Regions from separate parts of the Enterobacter sp. 3U4 genome, predicted to be linked through region 1. Evidence: predicted binding sites of a transcription regulator. Region 1 holds the regulator's gene; the other holds the start of a gene.
The links. Region 1 encodes Fur, which represses iron uptake genes when iron is present. Its sites were predicted from a motif close to ATAATAATGAGAACNACTATCAA; they were not measured.
Positions count from the first base shown of each region.

Region 2: ftnA (non-heme ferritin) is a predicted target of Fur. The motif match lies at 2,777-2,799, and genes of this name have one in related genera.

Region 1 covers NZ_CP136665.1:2,647,389-2,652,074, forward strand. The annotation lists gene seqA (replication initiation negative regulator SeqA) at 1-98, opposite strand, end outside; gene ybfF (esterase) at 282-1,055, shown strand; gene ybfE (LexA regulated protein) at 1,184-1,471, shown strand; gene fldA (flavodoxin FldA) at 1,627-2,157, shown strand; gene fur (ferric iron uptake transcriptional regulator) at 2,449-2,895, shown strand; gene chiQ (ChiQ/YbfN family lipoprotein) at 3,036-3,362, opposite strand; gene chiP (chitoporin ChiP) at 3,410-4,686, opposite strand, start outside.
Region 2 covers NZ_CP136665.1:1,076,379-1,081,064, reverse strand. The annotation lists gene RVY89_RS05110 (non-heme ferritin-like protein) at 1-178, shown strand, start outside; gene RVY89_RS05105 (anaerobic C4-dicarboxylate transporter) at 335-1,678, shown strand; gene RVY89_RS05100 (DUF2766 family protein) at 1,721-1,972, opposite strand; gene azuC (stress response protein AzuC) at 2,081-2,164, opposite strand; gene yecR (YecR family lipoprotein) at 2,397-2,735, shown strand; gene ftnA (non-heme ferritin) at 2,939-3,436, shown strand; gene RVY89_RS05080 (hypothetical protein) at 3,473-3,814, opposite strand; gene tyrP (tyrosine transporter TyrP) at 4,043-4,686, shown strand, end outside.

The DNA of each region.
Region 1 (4,686 bases):
AGCATGCGCCGTAAAATGTCGGACGCGCTCTCCCCGATATGCCGCGTATGGCTGGCAATATACTGATAGAGTTCGTCATCAACTTCGATTGTTTTCATCTTAATCCAGTGCGATATCTTATCTGAATACAAGTCATTGGGATTATAAGGTCAAATCCCAACAGCGGATAGCGTCAAACCAGGTTGGCGGCAAAAGTCAGATTAAACTGGAACCTTGCAGCCGGGCGGCAGAATGGTCAACATGATACCCTAACCTGACATACGTAAAAAAAGAACTTTGCCATGAAATTGAATACCCGAGCGCAAACTGCACAATCGCCGAACAATAATTCTCCCATCGTACTGGTTCACGGGCTTTTTGGCAGCCTGGATAACCTGGGCGTGCTGGCGCGCGATCTGGTTACCGACCACGATATTTTACAGGTCGATATGCGAAATCACGGTCTTTCCGGCCGTTCCGACGAAATGACCTACGCGGCAATGGCGCAGGATCTGCTGGATACGCTGGATGCCAACGATCTGCAAAAGGTAACCCTCATCGGGCATTCAATGGGTGGCAAAGCGGTGATGGCCCTGACGGCGCTTGCGCCGGAGCGTATTAACGGCCTGGTGGTGATTGATGTTGCGCCCGTGGATTATGACGTCCGCCGTCACGACGAAATTTTTGCCGCCATCAATGCTGTCACCGAAGCGGGTGTCGCGACCCGCCAGCAGGCTGCAGCCGTCATGCGTGAGCATCTTGATGAAGAGGGCGTCGTGCAGTTCCTGCTGAAGTCGTTTGTTGACGGCCAGTGGCGTTTTAACGTGCCGGTGCTCTGGGACCAGTACAACAACATCGTGGGCTGGAAAACCGTCCCCGCCTGGCCGCACCCTACTCTCTTTATTCGCGGCGGAAACTCTCCTTACGTAACCGACGCGTACCGCGACGCGCTGCTGGCCCAATTCCCGCAGGCTCGCGCCCACGTTATTGCCGGTGCCGGGCACTGGGTGCATGCGGAAAAACCTGACGCCGTACTGCGCGCCATTCGCCGCTATCTTGCTGATACTACAAATTGATTAAAAAGAGAGCGACTGGAAGGCTGCGGGCTTCCAGTCGTTGGCGCGCCGTTATTGGTGATGTATGATGGCGCGCTTATCGCCCGGGCATTAGCAGGGCGGCGTGTTTCCCCCGAAGTCTCAGAATCATGGCCAAAGAACAAACGGACCGTACGACACTAGATCTGTTCGCGAATGAGCGTCGCCCGGGACGACCGAAGACGAATCCGCTTTCGCGCGATGAACAGCTGCGTATCAATAAACGCAATCAGCTTAAACGCGATAAAAATCGTGGGCTTAAGCGTGTCGAACTGAAGCTTAACGCCGACGCCGTCGATGCGCTGAACGAGCTGGCTGACGCGCGAAATATCAGCCGCAGCGAGCTCATTGAAGAGATGCTGATCGCCCAGCTTGAGACGTTGCGCGGCCAGGCATAAGTCTGAAAATTCCCTTAATTACCCTTTTCATGTAGCACAGAGTGCAGTCCTGCGCGATAGCAGTTTCCGCAGGGTTGCCAGTTCTGCTATTATTGCCCTTATCCGTGGCCGAATTGCGCCACCATACTATTAAGTTTCAAGAGGTTATTTTACTCATGGCAATCATCGGCATTTTCTTTGGCAGTGATACCGGCAATACCGAAAATATCGCAAAAAACATTCAAAAACAGCTCGGTAAAGACGTTGCTGATGTGCATGACATCGCCAAGAGCAGCAAAGAAGATCTGGAAGGCTATGACATTCTGCTGCTGGGTATCCCAACCTGGTACTACGGTGAAGCCCAGTGCGACTGGGATGATTTCTTCCCGACGCTGGAAGAAGTCGACTTCAACGGTAAGCTGGTTGCCCTGTTTGGCTGCGGCGATCAGGAAGACTACGCCGAATACTTCTGTGACGCGCTGGGTACCATCCGCGACATCATTGAGCCGAATGGCGCGGTTATCGTAGGCCACTGGCCGACCGCCGGTTACCACTTCGAAGCGTCTAAAGGCCTGGCCGATGACGATCACTTCGTGGGTCTGGCCATCGACGAAGACCGTCAGCCAGAACTGACCGCTGAGCGCGTCGAGAAATGGGTTAAGCAGATCCGTGAAGAACTGCACCTGGACGATATTCTTAACGCCTGATTTTTATCGCGGCGCAACGGCGGTTGCGCCCGTGCACCAGGTCAAACCGATTAAATTAATTGCTACAATCTTTTAACTTTTTCGCCCAGACCTGTACAATGTCTCCCTGATAAAATGTGGTTTTTCATTGAGCAAGTTTGTTGGTGATACCCCATTTTTATAAGCATATTTTGCCTGAGACTTGCAGTTTTCATTTAGCCATGGCAGTTCTATAATGAGACGCATTATCCCAGGTGCATTTTCTGTCACTTCCTACAGAAGTGAATCGTTTAGCAACAGGACAGATTCCGCATGACTGACAACAATACCGCATTAAAGAAGGCTGGCCTGAAAGTTACGCTTCCTCGGTTAAAAATCCTCGAAGTGCTTCAGGGTCCAGACAATCACCATGTCAGTGCGGAAGACCTCTATAAACGTCTTATCGACATGGGTGAAGAGATTGGGCTGGCTACCGTCTATCGCGTGCTGAACCAGTTTGATGACGCGGGCATTGTTACCCGTCATAATTTCGAAGGCGGTAAATCTGTTTTCGAACTGACTCAGCAGCAGCACCACGATCACCTGATCTGCCTCGATTGCGGCAAGGTCATTGAATTCAGCGATGATTCCATCGAGTCACGCCAGCGTGAAATCGCCGCGCGTCATGGCATCCGCCTGACCAACCACAGCCTGTACCTTTACGGTCACTGCGCTGAAGGCGACTGCCGCGAAGACGACCACGCGCACGACGCGAAATAATCAGTATTCATACTCTGAGCCAGCCGCAAGGTTGGCTTTTTTTTGCCTGTAAAAAGTCCGGTGGCGCTGCGCTTACCGAGCCTACGGGCTATGACACCTTTGTAGGACCGGTAAGCGCAGCACCACCGGGCGTAAAGCACTTATTTATTGTTATTGCGTATCTCGTTCCAGATCTTATCGCAACGCTTCGCCACTTCCTGATCGTTACCGGTTTTACGTGCCTGAATGCAGGCCTGGTAATCCATCACGCGGACGTTCTCCTGCGTCGCGAACTGCTCGTGTGCTTTCTCTTTCTTCAACACGTTCAGCACGCTCTGACAGGCTTCAATCTTCTCCGGCGATCCTTCCGCAGTATTAATGCAGGCGCTATACGCCTCCTTCAGACGGGTGTCCTCTTTCGGTGCCTGTGTCTGAGCGCACGCCACCAGCCCTGATGCCAGCAACGCGACGATTACGATTTTTTTCATCATGTACAGTCTCCATACCGGCGGGACTCAGCCCGCCGGTGCGTTCATCAGAAGATAGTGAATGGGGCGATAACCATGAATTTCACGTCACGTTCATCCTGGAAGATGTTGCCGTAACCGCCCGCGTAGCTCGGGATATCGGAGTGGTTGTCGTACTGGGTGAAATGCAGTTTGAACATCGTGCCTTTCGCGCGGCCATCCTGCAGGGTATAGATAGCATCCAGGCTGTAGGAAGACTCTTTCAGGCGATAGTTTGGATCGTAGTAAGCATCCGGTGTTGCCATGTCGGCAGGTTTTGCATCCCAGGCGTAAGCGTAAGAAGCGCCCACCGCCCAGCCAGGCAGGTTCCAGTTTTTCAGGTCGTACATTGCGCCGAAGAAGACCGCTTTCTCGCCGTCTGCGTTGAAGTCTGAGCGGTTATCCCACCAGATATCAAGACGACCGTTGGAGGAAGCGTAGGTCGGGGTCATACGCTGCAGGAAGTAGCCCTGCTGCCCTTCTGCTTTCACCCATGTGCCTTCCAGACGCAAATCAACCTGACCAACCTTGTAGCCAAAGGTGAGCGCCTGCAGCCAGGCGGTACCGTCGTAGATGTCGTTAACGCCACCGTTACTGACTTTATCGCGCGTACCGTAGAACTGGTAGCTGGTACTCAGCGGGCTACCCGCGACATCAAACTTATAGCTGGCCTTAGCAAAGTACTGATCGATATAACCTTGCGCCTGGCCAAATGCCGCTTCGAGAACCAGATCGTTTTTGAAGTCGTATTTCGCACCCAGAGAGTGGAGGTAATCGACTTTGGTTTTCTTATCGTTCTGGTAGAACTTGTCCATTTCAATGTGCCACGGTGCTTTGTACTCGTTGGTCCACATATAGGAGAAGCTCAGCGCACCCGCATCGCCGTAGTCAAAGTTAGCTCCCGCTTCCGCCCCCTGATAGGTACCCGGCATAAAGCTCCAGTGCGGTGCTAACAGGGTCTGGCCAGTTGGCTGAATATAACCGCCGCGCGCCCATACCGGACCGTATTTAAATTTCGCTGCGGCTTTGTAAAGGCTGATACCGCTCTTATCGCCAGACCAGTCTTCTTTATATGCTTTGTTACTGGAGGAGAAGGCGATTTCGTTCGGGTGGCCGCTGTCGCCGTTTTCCGCCATTTCAATCGCGGTGAACGCAGCAATATCCAGACCGAACATATCCGCGGCGTAGCCTGACTGGAAGTCCAGGTTGGCGTTCCAGGTGGAGTGCGAGAGGTTGGTTTTGTATTTATCTTCAGTGACGTCTTTACGGTCACGCTCACGTTGCCAGTAATAAATACCGCCCGTGA
Region 2 (4,686 bases), 1.6 Mb from region 1:
AGCGCAGCAGGATATTACGACGCTCAGATTCTTACGCGATATGGACAAAGAACAGCAGCAGGATGGCATGCTGCTGAAGACGCTGGCGGAGGAGATCCATAATGCACAGCAGGCGGGTTTATGTCCCGAGCAGACCGACCGTCACCTGCTCGACATTGTGGCGGTGCAGCACCACTGAGTTTTTGGCCTGCTCCCATCCGGGGAAGCAGGCTCTCTCCCCATCTCCAACCTTCTGCTTTTGCTGAAATTTAACAAATCAGATCTGGCTCCCAATGATTAACCACACAACGTGTGATGATTTATTTAGTTACATAATCATTGACGAGGGAGCATCATGATCACCATTGAGTTTGTTGTCATTCTCCTCTGCCTGCTGACGGGTACGCGTTTCGGCGGTATGGGGCTTGGGTTAATTAGCGGTATTGGCCTTTTTATTTTATGTTTTGTCTTTGGTCTGCAACCGGGTAAGCCGCCGGTAGACGTTATGCTGACCATCCTCGCGGTGATTGGCTGTGCCGCTACGCTGCAAACTGCGGGCGGCCTCAACGTCATGATGCAGTTTGCTGAACGTTTGCTGCGCAAGCACCCGCAGCACATCACCCTGCTCGCCCCTTTCACCACCTGGATGCTGACCTTTCTGTGCGGCACCGGGCATGTGGTCTACACCATGTTCCCCATCATTGCGGATATCGCCCTGAAAAAAGGGATCCGCCCCGAGCGCCCCATGGCCGTGGCATCGGTCGCGTCGCAGATGGCCATTACGGCATCCCCCGTTTCCGTTGCCGTGGTGTCGCTGGTGTCCATCCGGGCGGCACAGCATGGTATCGGTCACGCGTGGGGGATCCTGGAAATTCTCGCCGTGTCGGTTCCCGCTTCGCTTTTTGGCGTGGCCATTGCGGCCCTGTGGAGCTTACGCCGTGGGAAAGATTTGGCTGACGACGTGGAGTTTCAGGAAAAGCTGAAAGACCCTAAGCAGCACGAATTTATCTATGGCGGTACGGAGACGTTAATGAATCAGCGTTTCCCAAAGCAGGCCTACTGGTCCACGTGGATTTTCTTTGCGGGAATTGCCGTGGTCGTTCTGCTGGGCGCCTTCCCTGAACTGCGCCCCGCCTTTGAGCTGAAAGGCAAAATGACGGCGCTGTCGATGAACCTTGTCATTCAGATGATGATGTTAATTGCGGGCGCCGTGATGCTGATGGCCTGTAAGGTCAATGCGTCCGCGATTTCCAACGGCGCGGTGTTCAAAGCCGGTATGGTAGCGATCTTCTCGGTATTTGGCGTGGCGTGGATGAGCGATACCTTTTTCCAGGCACATCTCGACGAGTTAAAGCTGGCGCTGGAAGGCGTTGTGAAAAGCCACCCGTGGACGTATGCCATTGTGCTGTTTCTGGTGTCAAAACTGGTGAACAGCCAGGCGGCGGCGCTGACGGCCGTTGCGCCTATGGGCCTCATGCTAGGCATCGATCCGAAAATGCTGATCGCCTTTTTCCCGGCGTCATACGGCTATTTTGTTCTGCCGACCTACCCCAGCGATTTGGCCTGCATCGGCTTTGACCGTTCAGGCACCACCCGCATCGGCAAATTTATCATCAACCACAGCTTCATTCTGCCAGGGCTGATTGGGGTAAGCTGCGCGTGCGCGGCGAGCTACCTGCTGGTCCAGACGTTCTTCTGATAGCATCAAAGGGCGACTCATGCCGTCGCCCATTTCCCTGCTTCAGTGGGACTCACCCTGCGGCGTGAATCGCAGTTCAATCAGCGCGATGGCTTTCTGGATTGCACGAAGCGTAACCGGGTCAGCGGCAGCGGGGTGGCTGGCGAAATCGATGTTTTTCAGCTGCATAGACATCTTCTCGCGCACTTCAACCGGCGCAATTACGTCAAGAACATCAAGGATTTGTTTGATAACCAGCTGACAGGCAACAACGTCAGAGACCAGTTCCTGATCGGCGCTCAGGTTTTGTGACATGGGGTTTCTCCTTATTTAAAGGCCGCCATAGTAGCAAAACACGCCCCCTGACATCTTCCCTTCATCGCCTGCAGGTACAAAAAAACCCGCCGAAGCAGGTTTCTTTTATCAGAACATGGCGCCCGGCGGCACGTCTTTGAAGGTGCGGCAGTAATTGGCCCACATGCTTTTCAGGATTTTGCGCAGTTTCACGATGATGCTCCATTAACTTGTTATACAACTTTATCGTCAACGTGCTTATAATATGACCACCATCACAAAAATCAATACTTTTGTGACAAACATCACAATTTGCCGCCTGTCGCCTGAAAGCGCTCACCGCGGACCCGTTGCGAAGAGTGAGGGCAGATTGTCCGGCTATTCCAGCCATTGCAGCGGGCATCTGCGGGTACGATAACGTATTTCCATCCACTCAGAGCGAACCATGAAAAGAGTCATTGTAGCCGGCACGCTCCTGCTGCTCGCGGGATGTACTATTAACCGCCAGGCTGAAGTCAGCAGCCTCGACGCGCCGAACGGCATCGTCCGCCTCGACTACGGCCAGGCTGCGCTGCAAAATGCGTATTCCGATGAGTATGTGAATAACGGCACGGCGGCAAAAGCGTGTCAGAGCATGGGGTATGCCACCGCCTCAGCCTATGGTCAGCCCATTAAAACCTGCACCCTGACGAGCGGTTCTTTGTGTCTGAACGAGAGCGTGACAATCCAGTACAAATGTATGGGTTACGCCGTTAACCCTAAGTCAACTAATCCCTGGTATTAATCGAAGCTGCCAGCGTGTGCTGGCAGTTTATTTCATCAAGAACAAAAATAATTCTCATTAATAAATTATAAAAATTGCCAATGCGTTTTATTCCCATTCGTATTTTAAATAAATAAAATAAAAATTTACGTTTTGCATATAATTAAATAACAAATTATAGTGTCGCCCATCGTGAACCAGAAATAATAACCCGGAGCGTCACCATGCTGAAAACTGAAATGACCGACAAGCTCAACGCGCAAATGAACCTCGAGCTTTTTTCATCCCTCCTCTACCAGCAGATGAGCGCCTGGTGCAGCTACCACAGTTTCGAAGGCGCTGCCGCGTTTCTGCGTCGTCACGCTCAGGAAGAGATGACCCACATGCAGCGTCTGTTTGATTATCTGACGGATACGGGCAGCCTGCCGCGCATTGAAACCGTGGCATCACCGTTTGCTGAGTATAATTCTCTCGATGAACTGTTCCGCGCCACTTACGAGCACGAGCAGCTGATCACGCAGAAAATTAACGAACTGGTTCATGCGGCGATGACCAGCCAGGATTATCCAACCTTTAATTTCCTGCAGTGGTACGTCGCTGAACAACACGAAGAAGAGAAGCTGTTTAAATCCGTGCTGGATAAATTATCTCTGGTGGGTAAATCCGGCGAAGGTCTTTACTTTATTGATAAAGAACTCTCCACTCTCGATACGCAGAATTAATTTCAGCGCGGTGCCGGTTTCCGGCACCGCGTTAATTTACATACAGCCCGCACAGCTGGTGCAACGCCAGTCATGGGGATTCACGGCCTGGTAAAAATAGCGGTAGCTGGACGTCTCCAGTGGAATACCCACCTCAAAGAACATATCCGTTAACCAGTCGACATTCTCGATAATCCACTCATCCTCCTGTAAGCCTTGCGCAAAGGTTTCATCTTCAGGATCAATAACCGAATAGATCCCCCTGGTGCCCATATCCTTTTCGCGGCGGGACTCGGGAAGGTTAAGGGGTTGGTTCTCCCAGCTGATTATCCAGTGACCATGGCACAACAGGTTACCTCCCCGGCTCCATGCCGCGGTAAAGGGATTCTCCCCTGCCATAAACCCTCACTTAATTTGATAATTTATATTTATTGTTTACGTTACGCCGGAATGTCGTACAGCAACATTGCCCTTATGAGGTAGACATAAGCTTAAAAAGGATCGCAGGGATATTAATCTGTAAACCATTCATTACACCACTTGTAACGGTGATTTGACGAGTTGCGGCTTTTCCCTTACTCTGCGCCGCAGATTTTGTCGCGGTTAAGCATCGTTGTAGAGGAAAGCGTGAAAAACAGAACCCTGGGAAGTATTTTTATCGTCGCCGGAACGACAATTGGCGCAGGAATGCTGGCAATGCCCCTGGCAGCCGCGGGCGTGGGATTCGGCATGACCCTTCTGCTGCTGGGTACGCTCTGGGCGCTGATGTGCTACACCGCGCTGTTGCTGCTTGAGGTTTACCAGCACGTGCCTGCCGACACCGGTCTGGGTTCGCTTGCGGCGCGCTATCTTGGACGCTACGGCCAGTGGATAACCGGCTTTAGCATGATGTTCCTGATGTACGCCCTGACCGCCGCCTATATCAGCGGCGCCGGGGAGCTCATCGCCTCAAGCGTCAACGACTGGTTTGGCTCTGACATTACCCCAGCGACGGGGGCTATCTTCTTTGCGCTCATCGGCGGCGGCGTGGTCTGCGTGGGCACATCGCTGGTCGATCTGTTTAACCGTTTTCTGTTCAGCGCCAAAATTCTCTTCCTGATCGTCATGCTGGTGCTGCTGGCGCCGCACGTGCACAAGGTTAACCTGCTGACGCTGCCGCTGGAAAAAGGGCTGGCGCTCTCCGCGATCCCGGTCATTTTCACCTCGTTTGGCTTCCACGGCAGCGTGCCGAGCATCGTCAGCTATATGAACGGCGATATCCGAAAACTGCG